Regions from separate parts of the Pseudoalteromonas sp. MT33b genome, predicted to be linked through region 2. Evidence: predicted binding sites of a transcription regulator. Region 2 holds the regulator's gene; each other region holds the start of a gene.

Region 1 (8,312 bases), 1.4 Mb from region 2:
AAGTATGAATTTAGGCAAATAAGTAGGAAACGGAGGTTATTTTTTGCGGGTTGTTTTTATTAAAAAAGCGCTTATTCAAGCGCTCACGATACGTTAAAAATACAGCTAAGATCATTCATGGTATTTTCGAATAACGGCTATCTTGCCATTTTCTATTTCGAGTACATCCATGATGGTTTGCGTGTACTCAATGGCTTGCTGATTTTGCGGGTGGATACCTTTTGCGTGATGGGTGTAACGCAACGCAATGGCTGAGTCATTAAAAATGAAGGTATCTAGTAAGTTGGCTTGATATTCAGTGTGTGCACCAAGGTAAAAAGTCATCCCTTTGCGCATCATCGCTTTACCATCTGGCTCTCTTGAATCATCAGTTTGATAAGGTAAATGTTGGTTTGCTACATCGTCTGTTAATAAAGCTAAAAAGGCCTCTAATTCTTTTTTAGTGGCGTTAGGCGCTTGCGTTGCGACCATGGTATTAAAGTATTGCTGTGCCAGCGCTGCGAGCTCCGGGTTAGCTTGCTTTGCTTGGCTGCTAAATGCGCTAAGCAGGCAAATAGCTAAAAAATAAAGATGCTTCATTGTTATTCCTTGTTCGTTATTCTATTAATCTTAAACCTAAAATAACGACAAAGACTGTAATTAGCAATTACTTAGTTAAAGACACTGCGGCTGAGTATTAAAATAACCACATTATATTTAAAGCATTTAAAACAGTAAGCTCGTCAACCAATAGCTCAGCACCACAAAACTAATGTTGGCGAGCGCCCTTACCCACCAGGGGGCAAAGCTAAACTGTAATTGACTAAATTGAGTAATAAGCACCACCACAGCCATGACACTAAACCAGGGAGTAAAAAAGAACACCGGTTTTAACTTTACTATACTCACCGCTAAATCATGTAAAGCGCCGCTAACGGCAAAGGTTACCAGTACAGCACACCAAACTGGCAGCACCTCATTACTGGGTTTCATCACGTAGCGCGATAAGTAGTAGCTCCAAATGGGATTCCAATAACGCCAAAATAAATAAAACGAACTTGCACCTAACGAACGACTCAGCATATTACGCATCGAGTCTTTATGCCCCAGCGGCACACCGGTGCGTTTTTTAACGTATTGAGCAAGGGTTATAGGCGTAGACACTGGCATTCTCTTTTGATATTGACCTTATCAGACTACTAAAGAGACAGTAAAAACGAAACCTATACAATGCAGGAAATTGTAACGGGTTATGACCATGGCAAACTTAATTTGATGGGTCACTATAAAGCCCCGCTACTCGCTTGGTTTGCTATTTACTTCACATTTTACTTTTTACTTTATTTGTTGCTTGGCTCGTAGCTGGGTTGTCTGGCCAAAAGTGTTTTGGGTAACGCCCTTTCATCTCTTTTTGTACGTCGCGGTAACTGGTTTGCCAAAAATTCGCTAAATCTTGAGTAAGCTGCAGAGGCCGTTTTGCAGGTGATAAAAGCTCCATTAATAACGGTAACTTACCTTGTGCAAGCAAAGGTGTGCTGGTCATGCCATACACTTCTTGCATACGCACACTCAGCTTTGCAGGGCCATCGAGCTGGTAGGTAATTCTTACATTAGAGCCACTTGGCACAGTTAAACGCAATGGCAGTAACTCATTTAATGCATTTTGTTGCTGCCAATCGAAACAATTTTTTAGTGCTTCGCCGTAATTAAACTTTTTTAACTGCTCAAGATTTTTAATATCACTCAGGTAAGGCGCTAGCCATTGGCTATGTGCACGTAGTTCATCTCGATTAATGGTCGGGAATGACTCTGGCAACAGCGTGCTTGCCAAACTCATACGAGTGAGTAACTGTTCATTGTCAGTTTGCTCATTAAATAACTGAAAACCATGCTTGCTAAATAAGTTTAACCACGCTTGAGTGCGCTGAGCTTTATCAAGCGGCTGTTTACTTGGCTGACTTGATACTGTGATAGCCCCTAGTTTTACTTCATCTTGATGGATGAAACGTCCTGTTTTTTCGTCGTATTCACATCGCGTCTGCGATGTGAATAAATGGCCGAGTTCATCTTCAAGTTCACTGGGCACAAACGCCACGCCAGCAAATACGCGACTCCCTTTATGGCCGCCCATGCTGGCAATGGCAATGTAGTCATCGTTATGCCAAAACTCTTCACTTAAATCAGCACCTGCGCCATTGGCAAGTAAGTAACCATTACCGCGTTTTTTCGCCAATCGATCAGGAAATGCAAACGCCACCAGCAAGGCAAGGTATTGCGTTTTAAGCTCAAAGGCTGCTTTTAATTGCAAACGTGATAACCAATAGTTTAATTGCTGTTTAAACACGGGATGCGGCTTTGTATGCTGGCTATGCAGCGCCAAATTAAGATCGGCAGGCATCGTTATGCGGCTTTCGAGTAAGGCGATTAAATACGCCGCTAGCTCATATATGCCTGGCATCGTTACTTGTAATTTTTGTGCTTTAATCAGCATATGTGACAACCGAATATCGGCACCAAAGCTGAGCATTTGACTGCCAAGCGGTGTCAGCTTGTCATTTTCATCTATGGCTTCCAGCATTTTCAACAGCGCTGTTGCTTGCTTAATTTGTTGCGTGCTTGGTACATCAAGCAGGCTTAGCTCTTCAAGTGAAGCGCCCCATTGCTTTGCCTCAAGTAATAACTGGCTAATATCACTGGTGAGAATTTCAGGTGCGTCGTGATTATTGCGACGCTCAAAGGTTTGCTTACTCCCTAAGCGATACACCACGCCCGGTTCAATACGCCCTGCGCGACCGGCTCGCTGCACCGCCGATGAGCGCGAAATATTTTGCGTTATAAGCTCTGTAACACCGGTTTTTAAATTAAAGCTGGCTGCACGGCGCTTACCACTGTCAATTACAATACGTATACCTTCGATGGTTAAACTGGTTTCAGCTACATTGGTGGTCAACACAACTTTACGCTTCCCTTTCGTTGCAGGGGCGATTGCAGCTTGTTGTTCTGCTTTGTTTTGTTCACCAAATAAAGTAAACACCTCGCACTGATCTGCAAGGTCGCTTAGTGCTTGCTGCACCCGTAATATTTCGCGCTGTCCGGGTAAAAAAACTAATGCGCTGCCAGCTTGCTCATTGAGCGCTTGTTTAATAATTGCGGGTATACCATCGAGCCATCGGCTTTCGTCTTTGAGTGGAATATACACTTCATCAATCGGGTAACTTCGCCCTTCAGAGGATATTATTGGGCAGTCAAAAAACTCACTGTACCGCTCACCGTCTAAGGTGGCCGACATCAGTAATATTGTTAAGTCGTCTCTCAATGCCGCTTGCGTTTCAAGGGCAAAGGCAAGCGCGGTATCTGCAGCAATTGAACGCTCATGAAACTCATCAAAAATAAGTAAATCAACGCCACTTAGCTCAGGATCGTTTTGCAGCATACGGGTCAGCATACCTTCGGTGACAATCTCAAGCCGAGTGGCGGGGCTCACTTTTGACTCCCCTCGAATACGCAAACCGACACTTTCACCGACTTTTTCGTTTTGTTGGCTCGCCAAATACTGGGCAATATTACGTGCAGCCAGACGTCTTGGCTCTAACATGACAATGTGTTTAAAGTGCCCTTCACGCATTAATGTGAGTGGCAGCCATGTTGATTTACCTGCGCCCGGTGGTGCTTGTAATAAGGCCATAGGGTTATTTTTTATTGTTGTTAGCAGGGATTGATAAATATCTTCAACTGGCAGCACGTCTGGCATCTCTTACTTTCTTTTTGCCCATTGTATCAAAAAACGATGAACAGCCTCTCATTGAATGAAAGAATTACAAGGTTTTCCTTAAAACCCAGTACAAATTGCAGGCATGTAACACTCTATGTCTAATCATAATAATAAAAACGATGTAATTCAGTTGGTTATATATAAACCATGAATGGCATAACGATTGCTTTTATTAAAGTGAATGTTTAACAAAGTAAGGAGATTATGATGAACAGCGATCGTTTAGAAGGCAATTGGAAAGAGTTAAAAGGTAAAGCACAACGTAAATGGGGTGAACTTACCGATGGCGATTTAGATAAAATTGAAGGTAGCCGTAAAGAGCTTGTTGGTAAAATCCAACAAAAATACGGCAAATCGAAAGAAGAAGCTGAGAGCGAAGTCAGTGACTTTGAAAATAGTCACTAATTTTGCACATAAAAAGACCCCCAGTAATTGGAATGTCCAACTATTGGGGGTCACTTCATTTTGGCGGTTTTTTATTACCTAAGCAGGTGAATGTGTTTCACTATCTAGCTCAGCAACGGTTTGGTTTTTACCGTGTGATTTAGCAAGGTATAAACACTTATCTGCCACACTTAAACAGTGATCAATGCTCTCGTTAGAAGCCCGCTGATGAAGCCCTATGCTCAGCGTCACTTTAAAATTATGAACCCCTTGTTGGAATGCATGTTGCGCCAATTGCTGGTGAATGTTTTCAGCTAATTGTCTTGCTCTACGCTCATGTCCTTGCGGGGTCACAATAAGGAACTCTTCTCCGCCCCAGCGAGCAACAATGTCTTCTTCGCCACTCACACTTTTGAGGATTGAAGCAATGAAAGTGAGCACATCATCACCAATTTGATGACCATAGGTGTCATTCACTTGTTTAAAGTTATCTACATCAATCAACAAAAAGACAGCCCCTTCGTTAAAACGCGCATCTTGCAAGCATTCAGTAGCATAACGGCGATTAAACAAATCGGTCATGGCATCAATACGGGCTAATTTTTGATTTATTTTTAGTTGCTCAATAAGCTCTCGACTGTACTTATTACGGTAATACTCGTAGAAACCACCAAGAATACAAAGAATCGAAAAACACAGCATGACACGGGTCGTAAAATAATGATTCGGATAGCTGTAATACCCAAGCTTATCGGTGAAGTAAAACAGCACTGAAATCACAATAGCCAGTATGATTAAGTCAAATGCGCCGCGTTTTAAACCTCGTATAAAAAAGGTAACAGGCGATACAATAAATAACCACAAAGGCCCAGTTCCATTATTACCACCCGACACAATCAAAAAGCACATCATCGAGTACAAGGCATAAAGCATTAACACAGCAATAGTTCGGTCGCGATTTTTAAGGACAAAGGGCGATACAAAAACAAAGCCGCCAATAACCAGTAAAAAACTGAGTGTTATGTAGCCATCTTGGTAGCTTGTAACCGACATTACAAAAGAAGTAATGGCACCAATAAATGCAAATACGCGTAAAAATAGCGCTTTATCTTTGTCACTTGCGCTGCTTGAATCAATCACACCTTTACCCTAATTACCTTGCTTTACACTAATAACTTTAACACAAATATTTAAATTTGAAGGATATTGGCCTCATTTCACATGCTAAATGCTGCTTAAAAGGAAGAAAGTATGATTTTAAAGCGCGTTTTAACGGAGATATAAATGCAATTTTCCTTAAATAAAAACAAAAAAGCACCGTAAGTTAAGTACTTACGGTGCTTTTGAATAGCACATTATTATTTTTTACTCTGGCTCATAACCTAAATTAGGCGATAACCAACGCTCTGCTTCTTCAAGCGTCATGTTGGTGCGCTTAGCGTAGTCTTCAACCTGATCTTTTTGAATCTGCGCCACAGCATAGTATTTAGAATCCGGGTGAGAAAAGTACCAACCAGACACCGCCGCTCCCGGCCACATTGCGTAAGAGCTCGTCAACTTCATACCTATGCGATTTTCAGTATCGAGTAGCTGCCAGATTTTCTTTTTCTCTGTGTGCTCAGGGCACGCAGGGTAACCCGGCGCAGGACGAATACCTTGGTAATTTTCGCGAATAAGCTCATCATTCGATAAGTTTTCATCGCTTGCATAGCCCCAATACTCTTTACGCACCTGCTCATGCAAATACTCCGCAAAAGCCTCAGCTAAACGGTCTGCAACGGCTTTAACCATAATTTTGTTATAGTCATCTTGTTTCGCATCGAAGGCATCAGCAAGGTCGTCTTCTTCAAGCCCTCCGGTTACGGCAAAGGCACCAAAGTAGTCGGGGACTCCTTTAGGTGCGATGTAATCCGCTAAACAATAATTCGCAAAATCGGTTTTTTCTGTTTGCTGGCGCAGATGGCACGAGGTTGTTAACACGTCTGTACGCGTTTCATCGGTGTAAATTTCAATGTCATCACCCACTCGGTTTGCCGGGAATAAACCAATCACGCCCAGTGGTTGTAGCGCACCTGACTGTTCTAAATCGTCGAGCATCGCATTGGCATCAGCAAATAAGCTTTGCGCTTGCTCACCCACAATTTCATCGTTAAGAATACGCGGATACTTCCCTGCGATTGACCATGTCATGAAATACGGTGTCCAATCGATGTACTGTCTTAACGTGGCAATCGACACATTTTTAAACTCTGTCACTCCGAGCTTTTTAGGCACGGGTGGGGTGTAGTTATCCCAGTCAAGTTGTGCGGCATTATCGCGAGCACGTTGAATGGTGACAGGCTTCGAGCGTGGTTTTTTACGCGATTGCTGTTCACGTACTTTTTCGTACTCCGCTTTGGTTTTTTCTAAAAACGCAGGTTTTAACTCTTTAGACAATAGGTTAGAGACCACACCAACAGCACGACTGGCATTATTTACATACACCACACCTTTATCGTACTGTGGCTCAATTTTCACTGCGGTATGGGCTTTCGAGGTAGTAGCACCCCCAATTAATAAGGGTAAGTCGAAACCACGACGAGTCATTTCTTTAGCAACATGCACCATTTCATCTAATGAGGGCGTAATAAGGCCTGATAAACCGATAATATCGGCTTTTTCGTCAATCGCGGTTTGTAGAATTTTTTCCGCAGGCACCATCACACCTAAATCGATCACGTCGTAGTTATTACATTGCAGTACTACGCCAACAATGTTTTTACCAATATCATGTACATCGCCTTTAACGGTCGCCATAACCACTTTACCGTTCGTGGCACCTTCTTCTTTTTCTGCTTCGATATAGGGGTCTAGGTAAGCCACTGCGCGTTTCATTACGCGCGCCGATTTAACCACCTGCGGTAAGAACATTTTACCTGCACCAAATAAATCACCCACCACATTCATGCCATCCATCAGCGGGCCTTCAATCACATGAATAGGCTTATCAGCTGCAGCTCGGCACTCTTCAGTGTCTTCGTCGATATACTCAGTAATGCCTTTTACAAGCGCATGTTCTAGGCGCTTTTCAACGGACCATGTACGCCACTCTAAATCTTCAACTCGCTCAGCTTGCGCCATCCCTGAGTATTTTGGAGCCAGCTCTACAAGGCGCTCACCCGCACCGGGGTCGGTATTCAGTATAACGTCTTCAACGGCTTTTCTAAGCTCAGCCGGAATATCGTCATACACAGCCAACTGGCCTGCATTCACAATCCCCATATCCATGCCCGCTTTAATGGCATGGTATAAAAATACTGAGTGGATCGCTTCACGTACGGGGTTGTTACCACGGAACGAGAACGACACGTTTGACACCCCGCCCGACACTTTACAGTACGGTAGGTTTTGCTTTATTCGGCGCGTGCCTTCAATAAATTCAACAGCATAGTTGTCGTGCTCTTCAATCCCGGTTGCTACTGCAAATATATTCGGGTCGAAGATAATGTCTTCTGGTGGAAAACCAATCTCGTCCACTAGAATACGGTAACTCCGCTCACAAATTTCAAATTTACGATCTGCGGTTTCTGCTTGTCCGTCGGTGTCAAACGCCATGACGACTGCAGCAGCACCAAAACGTTTAATTAACTTTGCCTGACGAATAAAAGGCTCTTCACCTTCTTTCAGTGAAATTGAGTTTACAATCGCCTTGCCTTGAATACATTTTAAGCCGGCTTCAATAACTTCCCATTTTGATGAGTCGATCATGATCGGTACTTTAGAAATATCTGGCTCAGAGGCAATCAAGTTCAGAAACTTCACCATCGCGGCTTTTGAATCCAACATGGCTTCATCCATGTTGATATCAATGATCTGTGCACCATTTTCGACTTGTTCACGGGCAACATTAAGAGCGGTTTCGTAATCTTCTTCCATGATCAATCGCTTGAACATGGCTGAACCGGTCACATTGGTACGTTCGCCGACGTTAGTAAATACTGCTATTTGTTGTGTCATTTCGGCTACCTTAGTTTAAGTTACACGCTTCAAGGCCCGATAAGCGCATACGCACTTCAAGCTCAGGCAATGGACGAGGCTTAACTCCTGCAAGGCCTTTGGCAAAGGCTTTAATGTGTGCAGGGGTTGTACCACAACAACCGCCCACGATATTAATGAATCCCGATTGTCCCCAATCAAT
Region 2 (8,312 bases):
GCGTCCATTGGTCGAGGTTGCTCATCGTATTGCAGCCGGTGAGAGTGTCGATTCAATTCAAGACATTCGTGGTACCGCGGTTATTCGTAAAGAGCCATTACCAGGGTGGCGCGGCAGTGATTCAACAGCCATCGATAAAATTGGCAAAATTGACCCGATCCCTAATCCGTATGGTGCGGATGATGTTGGCTGCAGTAAATCTGAATTTAAACAAGCCGGTATTGATTTAAGTGCTGAGGCGGCAAAGCCGATAACAATTCAGCCTGCGCGTCCTAAGCCTTGGGAAAAAACCTATGTTAAGTTGCCAGCTTATGAGCAAGTAAGTGTAAACAAGCCTTTGTATGCGCATGCATCACGTATTTTACACCAAGAAACAAATCCCGGATGTGCACGTGCATTATTTCAGCGCCATGGCGATCGTTCTATTTGGGTTAATCCGCCGGCTTTTCCGCTTGAAACAGAAGAGATGGATGGCGTTTTTGGTTTGCCATATCAACGTATTCCACATCCAAGTTATGGTGATGAAAAAATTCCTGCTTACGAGATGATCAAAACGTCCGTGAATATCATGCGAGGCTGTTTTGGTGGGTGTTCATTTTGTTCGATTACTGAACATGAAGGACGTATTATCCAAAGTCGCTCAGAGCAATCTATCATTGACGAAATTGAACAAATTCGTGACAAGGTGCCAGGGTTTACAGGGGTTATCTCTGACTTAGGCGGCCCAACAGCGAACATGTATAAATTACGTTGTAAGAGTAAAAAAGCAGAAAGTACATGCCGTCGTTTATCGTGTGTTTACCCTGATATTTGTAAACATATGGACACCGACCACACGCCGACGATTGAGTTATACAAAAAAGCACGTGATGTAAAAGGGATTAAAAAGATCTTAATTGCATCGGGTGTGCGTTACGATTTAGCCGTTGAAGACCCTCGCTATGTTAAAGAGCTGGTCACTCACCATGTTGGTGGTTACTTGAAAATCGCACCGGAACACACCGAAGATGGCCCGTTATCGAAAATGATGAAGCCAGGTATGGGCGCTTACGACAAGTTTAAAGAGTTGTTTGATAAATACTCGAAAGAGGCAGGTAAAAAGCAGTATTTGATCCCGTATTTCATCTCAGCTCACCCAGGCACCAAAGATGAAGACATGGTGAATATGGCGCTGTGGTTAAAATCGAATGACTTTAAGCTTGATCAAGTTCAGAACTTTTATCCTTCACCCATGGCGAATGCGACGACAATCTATCATACCGAGATGAACTCGTTGCGTAATATTAAAAATAACACGGAGCAAGTACCTGTTCCAAAAGGGGCACGTCAGCGTCGTCTGCATAAGGCAATTTTGCGTTACCATGATCCGGCAGGTTGGCCGATGATCCGTGAAGCTCTTAAAAAAATGGGTAAAGCGAATCTCATTGGTAAAGGCCCTCATTGTTTAGTTCCTGAGGAAGGGCGCAATGAAAAGGCTGCGAAAGGGAAAGGGCGCACAGGCCGAGCTGCACTAACCCGCCACACAGGTTTTAGCCAATTTAAGAAGGCGAACACCAAACCGCGTGTTGGTAAAAATAAGCAACGAGCAACATAGATTATACAAAGAAAAACGGCCCACAAGGGCCGTTTTTAGTTTAAATAAGTAACCAAGTCGCAGTGCCTAAAAAGGCAAAAATACCCACTATATCTGTCACCGTCGTAAGCACTACGCTGCCTGCTAATGCAGGGTCAATTTTCATTCTCTTTAAAATAAGCGGAATACTGGCCCCTGCAATACCTGCTGCCACTAAGTTCATGAACATAGCAAAGGCAAGCACCGCACCGAGTTTAAAGTCCCACTGCCACAGCGCGACAACACCCGCAATTAAAATAGACCAAATTACCCCGTTTAGCGCGCCGATAGCGAGCTCTTTGAGTAATAAAAAGCGTTGGTTAGTTTGGTTTATATGGCCAACAGCAATACCACGAATAACAAGTGTAAGCGTTTGGCTGCCTGCTACGCCTCCCATTGAGGGAACAATACCATTTAGTACAGCAAGAATAGGTAAGATAGCTAATGTATTCTCGAAAAAACTAGCGACTATTGCAGCGAGTAAAGCAGTTAATAAGTTGACTCCTAGCCAAATAGAGCGGCGCTGCGAGCTTTTCAATACGGGAGCAAAAGTATCTTCTTCATCATCAAGACCCGCTAAGCTTAATAAGCTATGTTCGGCATCTTCACGGATAACGTCAACGATATCATCGATGGTAATACGCCCTAGTAAGTGCGCGTTATCATCTACAACGGGGGCTGAAATCCAGTTATGGCGTTCGAATAATTGTGCCACGTCGCTTTCATCCATAGATATTAAGATAGATTCACAGTCTTCATCCATCAGGTCGCGAACCACTTTATCTGAGGGATTGGTCAACAACGTCGTTAAAGATAATGCCCCTAAAAAGCAATTATGTTTATCAACGACGTATAAATCATCGGTGCCTTCAGGTAAATCGCCGCGTAAACGCAGGTAGCGTAAAACAACATCTAGTGTGACGTCTGGGCGAATAGTTACCGTATCGCTGTTCATCAAGGCACCAGCTGAGCGCTCTTGATAAGACAGGGCTTGGGTGGCTCTTTCTCTATCTTGCGAGTCCATGGCGCCGACAACGTCTTGGTAGACTGTATCAGGTAGGCTACGAAGAACCTCACCTAAATCATCGTCGTCCATGTCTTCGGTTGCGGCAGCAATGTGCTCAGGTTCCATTTGGGCAATAATGCCTAAACGTACATCTTCTGAGAGCTCTTCTAATACGTCACCACGCACATCAGGGTCTACCAGCTGCCAAAGCATACGGCGAATTTTATGCGGGGATGATTCTAAAAGGAGTGCGGTATCACACGGTGCTGTTTTTGCTAACATGCCACGCACTTGAACAAATTGACCACTATTGAGTGACTTGGTCACCTGTTTTAGTTGTTGTAGCGGGTAATCTTGTTCAAAGGCTTCTGGCATTGGCGTCCTTACAACTGAAAAAATAGCTTAAAATCTGACTCAGCAAATACAGCATAGTTGCTAAATTTAGTATTTGCAGGGATATCGCCGCACTGAGATAAATTTACTAAGAAAAATGTATTTTAGAGAAGCGAGCGATATAAAAGTAGGATATTTAACAGGAATTTTAAATACCCAATGCAAGTTTAACGTAAACAGTCAAGGCTTAGCAAATGCTATTCTTGTTCATGAAAGCGTTGTGCAATTAATTCGCCTATTGCATTGAGTGCTGCGTCAGCATCGGGGCCTTCACACACCACACGGACTTCTTTGCCTTGGCTGCTCTCGAGTAACATTAAGGCTAATACACTATCGCCTTCGGCTTCTTTATCGTCTTGGTAAAGGGTTATTTTAGCATCGAATTGCAGTGCAAGTTGTGCTAAAACCGTGGCTGCTCGTGCATGTAAACCTAGCTTATTTTGGATTAAAAAAGTGTCTTCAGCATGCATCGTCGTTGCCTATTGGGTATCTTGCTCGCGGTGGCGTATTTTCACGTTTGCGTGACTTTTCGAAAAGCTCTCACCAATGGTTTGCGCTAAGTAAACTGAGCGATGTTGTCCACCTGTGCAGCCAATCGCAATGGTTAAATAACTGCGATTATTTCGCTCTAGGTGAGGGAGCCATGTTTGTACAAAGGTTTGAATTTGCCATGTAAACTTTTGCACTATGCTGTGACTAGCAAGGTAATCTTTTACTGGTTGGTCTAAGCCTGTCAGTGGTTTTAGATCCGGTTCCCAGTGTGGATTCGGTAAAAAGCGAGCATCAAATACGTAATCAGCTTCTTTTGGAATACCGTGCTTAAAGCCAAACGACATAAAAGTAATAATGAGCTTTTTGTCTTTTTTACCCAGTATTTTTTCGCGAATAGATTCGGCAAGCTGATGCACGCTGAGATCGGTCGTATCAATCATAAAATCGGCACGGGTGATCAAAACATCCAGTAATACTTTTTCTTGTTTAATCGCTAAATCAAGCGGCAGCGAGTCAATCGATAATGGGTGTAAGCGGCGTGTTTCAGAGAATCGTTTGATCAGTGTTTGATCATCACTATCTAAATAAAACAACGTAGGTTTTGCAAAGCCCGGTAAATACTCAAGAATATCGTTAAATTCTTGCTGTTCTTTCGGCAGGTTACGCACATCGATACTTACAGCAATTTTGTCGTAATTATCTGACACACTGCGTACTAACGAAGGAAGCAGGTTTACAGGAATATTATCAACGCAGTAATAGCCTAAGTCTTCAAGTACTCGTAAAGCGACTGATTTACCTGAACCAGAGCGACCGCTGATAATAATTAATTCCATTTATGCCTCTGATGCAATGACTTTAAACAGATCACTATCTGTTTTAGCACTGCGTAGCTGTTTACAAAATTCTTTGTCTTTAAGTCTATCAGCAATTGTTGATAAGGTCTTTAGATGAAGCTGACAGTCACCATCTGGTACGATGAGTGCGACAAAAATATCCACTGGACGATTATCAATTGCATCAAAATTTATAGGTGACTCACTCACAATTACAAATGCGTGTGGCTGATCTGCACCGCTCATACGACCATGTGGAATCGCAATACCTCGGCCAATACCCGTGCTGCCCAATTTTTCTCTGTTCAATAGGGCATTGAGTATATCTTGCTGAGATAAATGAGGGAGCTGCTCATGAGCCAGTTCGCTGATAAATTCGAGAATTCTTTTTTTGCTATTAAAAAGGACCGCAGCTTTGCTGCAGTCCTGGTTAGTAAGTGAACTAAGTTTCATAATTTAGTGTCGAGCTAATTTCTCTTTGTGTTTAATTACTTGACGATCAAGTTTATCGATTAACGAGTCGATGGCTGCATACATATCTTGGTGTTCAGTAGAGGCAAATAACTCGCCTCCGTTTACATGTAAAGTTGCTTCTGCTTTTTGGCTTAGTTTTTCTACATCTAGAATGACATGAACATTATTAATGTGGTCAAAATGCCTTTCTAGTTTCGCAAACTTGGTGTTTACATAGTCTCTTAATGAATCTGTGATTTCTACATGACGACCAGTTAAATTTAGTTGCATAAGCATTTTCCTTCTATGTAAAACGTCTAAATCAGACTCTTACGCTGATTCGACGGAGGTATTGCTAGAGACTCTCGATATTTTGCTATTGTCCGTCTAGCTACTTTAATTCCTTGCTCAGCCAATATATCTGCAATTTTGCTATCACTCAATGGTTTAGCTGTGTTTTCTGCGGCGATTAGCTTTTTGATTAAAGCGCGAATTGCCGTAGATGAACACTCACCCCCATTTTCAGTGCTTACATGGCTGGAGAAGAAATATTTCAACTCAAAAATTCCCCGCGGGGTATGCATGTATTTTTGTGTTGTTACTCGCGAAATTGTTGATTCATGCATTTCGACCATTTCTGCGACATCATTTAATACCATGGGTTTCATGGCCTCAGGACCATGTTCAAAGAAAGCCTGTTGTTGTTGAACAATACAGTTAGTCACTTTTAATAACGTGTCATTACGGCTTTCTAAGCTTTTAATAAACCATTTTGCTTCTTGTAAATGAGAGCGAATAAATTGGCTATCACTGCTTGATTTTACAGAACGTGACATCGCCGCATAGTGGCTATTCACTCTGATTTTCGGCATGCAGTCTGGGTTTAGTTCAACTACCCAACGGCCTTTTATTTTTTTTACGGATACATCGGGTATCACGTATTCAGACTCTTCTCTAACAATGGTATCCGCAGGCTTTGGATTTAAGCTGTGGATCAATGTCATGACTTCTTTCAGCTCACTTTCTTTAAGCTTAGTCTTTTTCATCAAAGTGCGATAGTCACGACTCGCTAATAATTCAATATGTTCTGATAACACCATTTTAGTTTCAGCTAAATAGGGGGTGTCAGCATCGAATTGGCGTAATTGAATACACAAACATTCTTGTAAACTACGGGCGCCAATACCGACAGGATCGAATAATTGGATTCTTTTTAAGACAGCTTCGACTTCATCAAGTTCGATTTCTTCTTCATCGTTATTTTGATTGAAGCTTTCAACAATGTCTTCGCAGCTTACGGTTAAAATACCCGAATCATCAATTGCCTCAACAATCGCAACGGCAATCGCTTCGTCTGTTGGGCTGAATGGAGTCAGTTGTAACTGCCACATTAGGTATTCGTGGAGAGTTTCGGTTGATGCGCCTTGGTAAATTGATTCATCTTCAGGCATTGGACCTGAGGAACTTGATGGGGCAGCACTCATGTACTCATCCCACGTAACATCCATTGCTAAGTCGTCACTTACGGTGTCTTTGTTGAGGGCATCACTGCTTTCTTGCTCGTACTCGCTTGCAGCTTCGTCAGCCGACGCGCTTAGTTGGGTATCGTCAGATTCGGCTTTCTGCTCGTTCTTGCCAATACTCTCTTCTGCATAATCTGCTTCTTCAACTTCAAGCAAAGGGTTAGAGTCTAACGCTTCTTGAATTTCTTGCTGGAGATCCAATGTACTGAGCTGCAACAAACGGATAGCCTGTTGCAGTTGTGGAGTCATTGTAAGTTGCTGGCCCATGCGCAGCTGTAATGATTGCCTCATGTATCCCTAACAATCCTTTTTAGTCTTATCAAACAATAGCACGATGCCGTTAACTATTTATTTGATTTATTGTCATTGTTATAAGTCTAGCAGATGCTCTAGTCGGTGGCGTATTTAAAGCCTGAATTGCTCGCCTAGATACACATCGCGTACAGTTTGGTCGGCTAACACATGTTCAGGTGTACCTGATGCAATTAGCTCCCCATGAGAAACAATGTAGGCTTTTTCACAAACATCAAGGGTTTCTCTCACATTGTGGTCAGTAATTAATACACCAATACCACGATTTTTTAAGTGCTCAATAATTTTCTTTATATCTAACACTGAAATAGGATCAACACCAGCAAAAGGCTCATCGAGCAAAATAAATTTAGGGTCAGCGGCCAGTGCGCGTGCTATTTCAACACGACGGCGTTCACCCCCTGACAATGCCATACCTTGGCTGTCACGAATGTGTTGAATGCTAAATTCATCAAGTAAGCTGTTAAGTGTTTCTTCGCGGCCTTGTTTATTGAGATCTTTACGGGTCTCTAAAATGGCCATTAAGTTTTGATAAACGGTCAGTTTTCTAAAAATCGATGATTCTTGTGGCAAATAGCCAATACCTAAGCGAGCGCGGCTGTGCATTGGCAATAAGGTGATATCGTTATCATCAATGCTTATTTTACCTTTGTCACTGGGCACTAATCCCACAATCATGTAAAAGGTGGTTGTTTTACCTGCGCCATTTGGCCCAAGTAAACCGACAATGCTGCCAGCTTCTACCTCAAGGCCTACATTTTTTACAACTTGGCGACCCTTATAGCTTTTAGCTAATAGCTCTGCTTTTAGTGTGCTCATGGCTGGCCTTCATCGTTCTTTTTGTTATCAACAGGCACTAAAATAGTGTGTACACGATCGGTCGAGTTTTCATCTTTCTCGGCACTTATCAGTTGCTGTTCCATATCGTATGTAATGCTCTTGGCACTGACTTTTTGGCCTGCTTGAGTCACTTGTGCATTGCCAACGAGTGTTAATAAGCGTTTAGCAACATCGTAACGAACTTCTTCAGCACTGGCGCTCATAATAGTGCCGTCAGCTTGTTTTTCTTCAAAGTAAGCGGGCTTTCCTGTGGCAATAATTAATTCAACCGTGCCTTCAACTTCACCTGCATGTGCTTCGAGTCGATCCGCTGTAATACGACGGTTACCATGTATGATCTCGACATTATCTTCGAAGATACCAATGCCATTTTTTAGCTGACCTTCTTGGCGATCAGAGCTAATGCTGATTGGTGTGCCAGCCTGCTCAGCAGCTGCGCCAGAAAACGCAATCAATAAGCTTGGGATCAGGAGTAATTTCTTAAGTTTATTGGTCATAGTATATGGTTCGTGTATGGTTAGTTAACTCAACAATTTCGGCTTTTAAATCGGCTTTTAAACCTTTACCGGTAATTTTTAAATTCGGTCCTGTCAGCGTGACAGGTTGCTTAGAAAACATGGTCATTTTGTCAATGTCGATGTTAATGTTCTCAGCTTTAATATCTTCGATCATGCCATTATGGGTAAGGTTTTTAGCAACTACATCCCCTTCGAATACAAGCTGATCGTTTTCATATAACGTGGCTTCTTTGGCTTTTACTTGCCAAACTTGCTGATCACCGTAAATGGTGAAAATGGGTTGCTCAAAAAAGGTGAACCCGAGCTGTTGATACAGCTCCATTTTAG
Region 3 (8,312 bases), 500 kb from region 2:
TATCTGCTGTCACATCTTGGGGACGCACTAAACCTTCAAGACGAATAAACTCTTCACCGGTATTTAAAGTAAGCCACTTTTCGCCACGGATCACTAAGTTACCGTTCGGCAAAACTCGCATAACATTAACTGAAATATCACCAAATAAGCTGTTCGATTGATTCGATTTAGAATCACCTTTAAATGATGAATCTGAACCAATACCAAATTGGATACTATCACCACCTATATTCACAGGATTGCCGCCTAAACCAATGACTGGGTCAAGGCTTGCGTCGGTTTCTTTATCGGTTTCGGTTTTCGCCGCTTTGGTTGCCTGAGTCGATTCTTGCAGTTTAACCGTGATGATATCGCCTGCCCGCAACGCTTTTTTATCTGAATACAGGTCATTTGATAAATAACTATCAAATAATGAACCAGTGGGTACCATTTGCTCTGCTGCAGGCTCTGGGTACATTGGCGCATAGTAAGGGTCATCCTGAACCACATGGTTATTTTGTGTTGCCATACAACCACCGAGCAATAACGCTGTTGATGTGACTAAGATAATGTTACGCATGCTGCCTCCTACCCATTATAACTGTTGGTTAATGTAACTAAGCATTTCATCAACAGCCGAAATCACTTTTGAATTCATTTCATAAATTCGCTGTGTTTCAATGAGGTTAACGAGCTCTTCTGTTACATTCACATTTGAAGTTTCAAGTGAACCTTGTACAACAGTTCCTAAACCATCAATACCGGGATTACCTTGCACAGGAGCCCCACTTACAGCCGTTTCGGTGTAAAGGTTTTGACCCATAGGCTCAAGGCCAGATGGATTGATGAAATCACTGATAGTTAGCTGACCAATAACAACATTGTCAGCTTGGCCTGAGATACGCACCGACACTTCACCATCTTGTGATACCGTAATTGATTGTGCATCGTCTGGCACATTCATCTCTGGTTGCACAGGAAAACCGGCTCCCGCGGTAACAATGCGGCCATCTTCATCGGTGGTAAATTGACCATTACGCGAATAAGCGATATTGCCATCTGGGAGTAAGACCTCAAAAAAGCCCGGTCCTGAAATCATCCAATCCAATGAATTTTCAGTGGTAAGCATGTTACCTTGTGAAAAGTTCTTTTGGTTAGCAACCACTTTCGCACCCGCGCCTAACATCAAACCTGATGGCATTTCAGTGTCTTGTGAGGAACGACCACCTGGCTGATTAATATTTTGATACAGTAAATCTTCAAATACGGCGCGGCTTTTTTTGTAACCGACCGTGCTGGCATTCGCGAGATTATTTGAGATCACCGAAATATCGGTTTGTTGGGCGTCAAGCCCGGTTTTACTGATCCACAATGCAGGATTCATAACTCTACCCTCTCAGTCATCTTAAACAATGCGTAACAGCTGATCTTGACGTTCATCAATTTCTTCCGCTGTTTTCATCAATTTAACTTGTAATTCAAATTGGCGTTGATTGCTGATCATATCGACCATTTCATGTACGGGGTTAACGTTGGACATTTCAAGGGTGCCCGAAAGCACTTTTACATTATTTGAAATGTCGCAAAACCCACATAAATCATTTACCAACATGTCTGGCTTTGGCCTAAATAAGCCATCATTGCCTTTTTCTAGTTGATTGTTATCGGCTTCGATTACCTTTAAACGATCAACCACTTCTAAAAAGTTTGCAGGTGCCCCTTGTGGACGCACCTGAATTGACCCATCAGAACTAAATTCAATCTTCTCGATTGGTAAAGGCAAAATAATGGGGCCACCTTCGCCAATAACTTGACGACCATGACTGGTCATCAATGCGCCATCGGGAGTAATATTCAGCGTGCCTGTTTTGGTATAGGCTTCATTGCCCGATGCATCTTGTACGCTTAACCAACCCCGATCACTCATGGCAATATCAAGTTCTCGGCCTGTTTCAACAAAACCACCCGACTCCATGTTAGAACCTGGGCGCTCTTGCATTGCGAATACACGCGATGGCAAGCCTTCGCCAAATGCTTGCATTGAGCGTGCTTGTGCAAAATCAGCTTTAAAGCCAGTGGTGTTTGCATTTGCTAAGTTGTTTGCCTTTAATTCAAGGCCACGCAAGCTTTGCTTTGCACCAGACATGGCAATGTAGACCATTTTGTCCATAACATTGACTCACTAAAAATACGATAACTATGAAATGCAATAAAAGTGCCAAAGTAAAATTGACGCGGAAATAAGAAAAGGAAAATAAAAAAAGGCTGCCAATAGAGGGGGCAGCCTTTCGTGTCGGATTAAGCTTAGAGCCGCTAAAATTAACGGATCTGTAAGATATTTTGTTGTAATGTTGAGTTAACTTCTAAGGCACGTGAGTTCGCCTGGAAATTACGCTGTGCGCTGATAAGGTCAACCAGCTCATTCGTTAAGTTAACGTTTGATTGCTCAAGTGCTGATGAGTTAATTGAACCCAATGTGCCTGAGTTGGGCTCACCCGCAATAGGCTCGCCCGAGGTTAGGCTTTTCTTCCAAGAAGTGTCACCTGCTTGTTGTAAGCCTTGAGAGTTTGAAAAGCGCACCATAGCCACTTGGCCTAAGAATGAAGTATCGCCATTGCTGTATGAAGCAACTACTTTTCCATCTGCACCAATATCAATGCCCGCTAAACGACCGACTGTCGCACCATCTTGCTCAAGTGCTTTTACTTCAAAGTTACTAGCGTATTGCGTAGGCACTTTATTAGCGGTGCCTGCTTCATCACGCCAATTAACCGTGATTTCATTCGGGAACTGTGCGCCATTACCAAGTAGTGTCGATAAACCTGTTGAAGCATCTGAAGGCAAAATAATGTCATCAAATGTGGTTTCTGGAGCGGTTACGTTCGGTAAACCCGCCGCCGTGAACTCAAGTGTATCAATTGGCGTGTGTGCACCTGTGCCCGTTGCAGCACCTGAAGCATCAAACGCTTGACCATCCATTGTGGCGTACACTTCCCACGTATTTGGCGTTGCTGTAGGGTCTTGCTTTACAAAAAATAACTGTACAACATGCGGCTCACCTAATGAGTCATAAACAGTTGTTGAAGTAGACGAGTTATAGCTCGTGCTATCAGTTGGATCAAAGGTTGTCGTTGTTGGCGTATCGACACGTGCGTCTAAATTCATTGAGCTGTAGATATTACTCGTATGACGAGGCGAACCTGAAGCATCAGGAATTTGAATCGGTGAAGTAGTACTTAAACTTACCGACGTCGTATTACCCGTTGATGGGTCAACAGGGAAACCTTGCAAGTAGTTACCATTGGCATCAACAACAAAGTTATCTGCATTTAATTTAAATGCACCCGCACGCGTATATGTAAAGTCTTGTGATGCGATGTCATCACTCATCGCAAAATAACCTTCCCCTGTGATTGCTAAATCAAGTGAGTTATTTGTGAATGATAACGACCCTTGGTGAAACTGTTGTGCAACCGTTGCTGTTTTAACACCGTCGCCGTTTTTTGTTTTACCAGAACTAAATACTGACGATGCGTACACATCAGCAAACTCAGCACGCGACTCTTTAAAGCCCGTTGTGTTTACGTTGGCAATATTATTTGCCGTTACGTCTAAATCTTTTTGTGCGGCTGCTAAACCTGTTAATGCAATATTGAAGCTCATAACTCACCTCTAACCTATCTCTTAGCCTAAGCTAACCCAAACCTTTTTAATTATGCGATTTCAGCTATATCAGTTAGCCTAACCGCACCCTCTTTTGTATTTACGATAATGCCGCTGCTGCCATTAATATTGACACTTTCAATGTTCTTAAAGGTTGCCAGAGGCATGCTGCTGTAGTCTCCATTTACGAAGCCTTCAGCGCTAATATTGTATTCGCCTTCAGGAAGAACATTGCCCTCACCATCTTTACCATCCCACTCGAAACGGTGAGCACCGGCAGATTTCGATCCTAAATCAATAGTGCGAACTAATTGTCCCGTCGAATCAGTGATTCTTAACGTAAGAGATTCAACAGTTGTTTCTGCCACAACGGAACCTTTAGCTAAATTTTCGCCATCAAAGTCAATAGTCTCTGACTCAAGCAATGCTTGCTTACCCACTAACGTTGACGCTTGTAATGCCGAATTTGATGTCATGGATGCAGTGAGTGACTCAAATTTTGTGTTTAAATTTGAAATACCTTCTGCCATGGTAAAGTTCGTCATTTGCGCAATCATTTGATCGTTATCAGCAGGATTGCTCGGATCTTGAAACGACAACTGCTGCGTTAACAACGAAAAGAAATCTTCTTGAGACAGTGTATTACTGTCTTCTTTTGCTGTTGGCGTGTTTGTCTCATTCCAACGCAAGCTATCCATATAGGATGATGATGCAGAGCTGATGTCGTTACTCATAACTTATCCTCGATTACCGTTGTCCTAACAACAGTGTTTTACTTAACATTTGCTTAGCTGCATCAGCAACTTGCACATTTGTTTGGTAAGAGCGAGAGGCAGAAATCATATTAGCCATTTCTTCTACAACGTTGACATTTGGTTTATAGATATACCCATTTTCATCCGCGCTGGGGTGATTCGGGTTGTATTCTATTTGTAGCGGCTTATCGCTCTCTACAATGCCTAATACTTTAACGCCAACAGAAGAGCCCTGCGGATTACTTTGCGATGCTGACGCTTTTGTAAGTTCAGCAGCAAACACAGGATGGCGCGCTCGGTATGTCTGGTCTTGGCTTGAGCTAATTGTATTTGCATTCGAAATATTACTTGCTGTGGTATTTAAGCGAACATTTTGTGCGCTCATACCCGTGCCCGAAATATCAAAAACATTATATAAACTCATGATTAAGCTCCTTGACTACCGAGGGCTTTTTTAAGGCCTTTAATTTTACTACTCATAAATTGCAGGCTTGCCTGATACTCTAATGAGTTTTGTACATACAAGTTTCGTTCCACTTGTATATCAACAGAGTTACCATCACCTGTATCTGCTTGATTTGGCGTACGAAACATTTCTGAATTACCAACAAATCGACTGCCACCGGCAAGGTGTTTCTCATCCGTTCTTACCATGCTATTGCCGCCGTGCTGGTTGCTTTTTGCCGCTTTTAATGCGGATGCAAAATCGACATCTTTCGCTTTATAGCCCGGCGTATCAGCATTAGCGATATTTGTCGCTAATAACTCAGCGCGTTGTGAACGGATCAACATGGCATGAGGATGCACACCGAATGCTTTATCAAAACTGATAGCCATAACCATCTCCAAAAATTTGACTCTCCTTAGCTAATGCAAAAGGTAAGCCAAAAATTAAGCATGATTATTTTATAATTAAGGTGTTGATATATAATGAAATTAGCAACCTAAGAACTAGGTTGCTAAGGAAAGATTACTTTTTCTGGTAGATGATACCCGGATTACATCGCACCATATCAAAACTGTCACTAAGGCCAGCCATTGACTCTGAAGCGCCTAAAAACAGGTACCCTTTTGGATTAAGTGCTTGCGCAAATTGCGCGATAATTTTTGCTTTTACTTCGGGTGCAAAGTAGATCAATACATTACGGCAAAAAATAATATCAAATTTACCCATCAAGGCATACGAATCCAATAAGTTTAAATGCCTAAAACTGACCATTTTCTTTATTGGATCAACTACTTGAGCCATACCGTTACCACTGTCTTTAAAAAACTTTTGACGTCTTTCAACAGACAGGCCACGTGCCAAAGCCAGTGAGTCATATTCTGCGTTTTTGCACATATCAAGCATAGTATTAGAAATATCTGTGCCGATAATTTGTGCGCCCATTTTTAAAACGCCAGGTTGCTTAGATTGAAACTCAGCAACCGACATGGCAATAGAATACGGTTCTTGACCTGATGAACTTGCCGCTGACCAAATTTTAATTGGACGACGCAATTCTTTGAATTCAGGGAAAAGTTTAGTTTTAAGCAATTCAAATGGGTATTGATCACGAAACCACAAAGTTTCGTTTGTTGTCATTGCATCAACCACTGCGGCACGAAGCTGCCTCTCGTGAGGACTCAAGGTTTTACTTACCAACTGTGACAATGACTCAACATTAAAACGCGCCATCAATGGCGCCAAGCGACTTTTCACTAAATAAAGTTTGTTATCGCCTAGTACAATGCCACATTGTTGCTCTAAAAAAGAGCGGAACTGATCGTATTCGCTTTGTTGTAAGTGCTTATTTTCCAAAGTAATACCACCTATAAATAATTAATCACAATGAACCCACTTTTTAACGGCAGTCGCTAATTCGTCTGGGTTAAATTTTGCAATAAAATCATCGGCACCCACTTTTTCTATCATCGCTTGATTAAAAACACCACTGAGTGATGTATGCAAGATTACATGCAAAGGTGATAATTTTGGATCGGCCTTAATTTCTGCGGTTAAGGTGTAGCCATCCATTTCTGGCATTTCAACGTCTGAAATTAACAAGCCAACTCGCTCAGTAATATTATTTACACAATCAAGTTCTGCTATTTCACGTAAGCGTATTAAAGCTTCTTTACCATTTTTAGCGAGTTCAGTTTGTACACCGAGAGGTTCTAACGCACGTTTTACCTGATTACGCGCAACGGCCGAGTCATCAGCAATAAAAACGATTCGCTCCCCTAAATCTTTTTGGATTTCTCCCTCACCAATCACATCCGCACTTACTTCAGTGTTAACAGGGCAAATTTCGTTAAGGATCTTCTCGACGTCTAAGATTTCTACCAGTTCGTTTTCTATTTCAGTGACCGCGGTTAAATAAGAGTAACGCCCTGCACCTGAAGGTGGCGGCATAATTTTTTCCCAGTTCATATTAACGATGCGCTCTACGCCACCGACTAAGAACCCTTGCACTGAACGATTGTATTCCGCAATGATAATAAAACTATCTTTGATATTTTCAATGGCAGGACCGCCAACAGCCATTGATAAATCGATAACAGAAATGGTTTGACCACGAATGTGTGCAACACCACGAATATAAGCATTCGATTTTGGCATGTTTGTAAGCGGTGGACATTGTAGAACCTCTCTTACTTTAAACACGTTAATACCAAAGCGTTGTCGCCCTCTGAGTTTGAATAATAGTAATTCAAGGCGGTTTTGCCCAACCAACTGTGTACGCTGGTTTACTGAGTCTAAAATGCCTGCCATTTCAATCTCCTAAAGATAAACAACCAGAGCCGGAACAATAATTGCTTACTTTGTGTTAAAGCTACATAAGGTTACGAAGCGTCTGTTTTTTGACGCAAAATATTTATACCTTGTTTTCAACAATAAGCATAGTCGAAACAATATGAGTTTGTTAAAAAAAAGCCGAAGATACAGTGTTTTTTATTTTCTTTCTAGCTTGTTATTTGCCACGCATCTACAAGCTGAAGTGTATAATAACGAGCAACTTCAACAAATCGCTATTGATTTTGTCAGCGAGCAGATCCCCGATCTCGATACGGCACCGCAAGTAAGTGCATTACCACTTGATAGCCGTATTCCAGAAAGATTGTGTGAATCGCCATTAAATAAAACATTACCGACAGAACCTCCTTTTAATCGGCAGGTTACCGTACAACTTAAATGCGATGACATAAATAGTTGGACTCAATATGTGCATGTTCGCATTATTGAGCTGGAACCCGTTGTTGTCGTAACAACCAATTTAGCACGCGGTGAAGTAATTAGAGCAGAGCATTTGCGCTTAGAGATGAAACCTAAGCAGTTTGTAAGAACGCAATATGTTCAAGAAAAATCAATGCTTGTCGGCAGTCGTAGCAAGCGCAATATTCGCAGTGGTGTGCCTATTGTAATGAGCCATGTTTGCATGGTGTGTAAAGGCGACAATGTGACTATTTATGCTTCACTGCGTGGCTTGAGGATCAAAACAACAGGTATTGCGCTTGAAGATGGCACATTAGACGAATTAGTACGTGTAAAAAACAAAAAATCAGGTAAAGTATTAAATGCACGTGTGGATGGTGTTGAGTCTGTGCAAGTGAATATTTAATTTTTTATATTTATGCTAAAGTATCCGCTGTGCCCGCCGATATATAGGCATATGTTGGGTAATGTATAGGTCAAAAATTATGGTAAGCAATGTCAATAATGGTCAACAACAAACTTCTGTGTTGACGAATACCAAGCAAAAAAATCTTGATTTACAAAAAGATAACGCTAACGCGGCAGCGGCAAAATCGACAGCGCCAAAAGCAAGTGCAGATTCGGTAAGCTTAACGCCTCAGGCTAAACAACTTAAATCTTTACAAGATAAAGCTGAACAGTCGTCTGGCTTTGATAGCAATAAAGTGGCTGAGTTAAAA

Evidence for each region. Region 2 encodes sigma-54, which starts transcription at its own class of promoters, with help from an activator protein. Its sites were predicted from a motif close to GTTGGCACGNNNNTNGNNT; they were not measured.
Region 1: the regulator sigma-54 is predicted to act here: its motif matches at 3,902-3,920, upstream of H3302_RS11745 (CsbD family protein).
Region 3: the regulator sigma-54 is predicted to act here: its motif matches at 5,268-5,286, upstream of flgB (flagellar basal body rod protein FlgB).

Annotation. Positions count from the first base shown of each region.
Region 1 covers NZ_CP059831.1:2,585,685-2,593,996, forward strand. The annotation lists gene H3302_RS11730 (nuclear transport factor 2 family protein) at 112-579, opposite strand; gene H3302_RS11735 (acyltransferase) at 706-1,143, opposite strand; gene hrpB (ATP-dependent helicase HrpB) at 1,301-3,721, opposite strand; gene H3302_RS11745 (CsbD family protein) at 3,959-4,156, shown strand; gene H3302_RS11750 (GGDEF domain-containing protein) at 4,235-5,275, opposite strand; gene metH (methionine synthase) at 5,501-8,131, opposite strand; gene H3302_RS11760 (homocysteine S-methyltransferase family protein) at 8,142-8,312, opposite strand, start outside.
Region 2 covers NZ_CP059831.1:431,681-439,992, forward strand. The annotation lists gene H3302_RS02065 (YgiQ family radical SAM protein) at 1-1,594, shown strand, start outside; gene mgtE (magnesium transporter) at 1,635-2,993, opposite strand; gene H3302_RS02075 (HPr family phosphocarrier protein) at 3,209-3,481, opposite strand; gene rapZ (RNase adapter RapZ) at 3,491-4,339, opposite strand; gene ptsN (PTS IIA-like nitrogen regulatory protein PtsN) at 4,340-4,792, opposite strand; gene hpf (ribosome hibernation promoting factor) at 4,796-5,083, opposite strand; gene H3302_RS02095 (RNA polymerase factor sigma-54) at 5,110-6,606, opposite strand; gene lptB (LPS export ABC transporter ATP-binding protein) at 6,721-7,446, opposite strand; gene lptA (lipopolysaccharide transport periplasmic protein LptA) at 7,443-7,964, opposite strand; gene lptC (LPS export ABC transporter periplasmic protein LptC) at 7,954-8,312, opposite strand, start outside.
Region 3 covers NZ_CP059831.1:931,365-939,676, reverse strand. The annotation lists gene flgH (flagellar basal body L-ring protein FlgH) at 1-559, opposite strand, end outside; gene flgG (flagellar basal-body rod protein FlgG) at 575-1,363, opposite strand; gene H3302_RS04325 (flagellar basal body rod protein FlgF) at 1,385-2,149, opposite strand; gene flgE (flagellar hook protein FlgE) at 2,299-3,642, opposite strand; gene H3302_RS04315 (flagellar hook assembly protein FlgD) at 3,693-4,376, opposite strand; gene flgC (flagellar basal body rod protein FlgC) at 4,390-4,821, opposite strand; gene flgB (flagellar basal body rod protein FlgB) at 4,824-5,234, opposite strand; gene H3302_RS04300 (protein-glutamate O-methyltransferase CheR) at 5,368-6,198, opposite strand; gene H3302_RS04295 (chemotaxis protein) at 6,220-7,152, opposite strand; gene flgA (flagellar basal body P-ring formation chaperone FlgA) at 7,295-7,999, shown strand; gene flgM (flagellar biosynthesis anti-sigma factor FlgM) at 8,079-8,312, shown strand, end outside.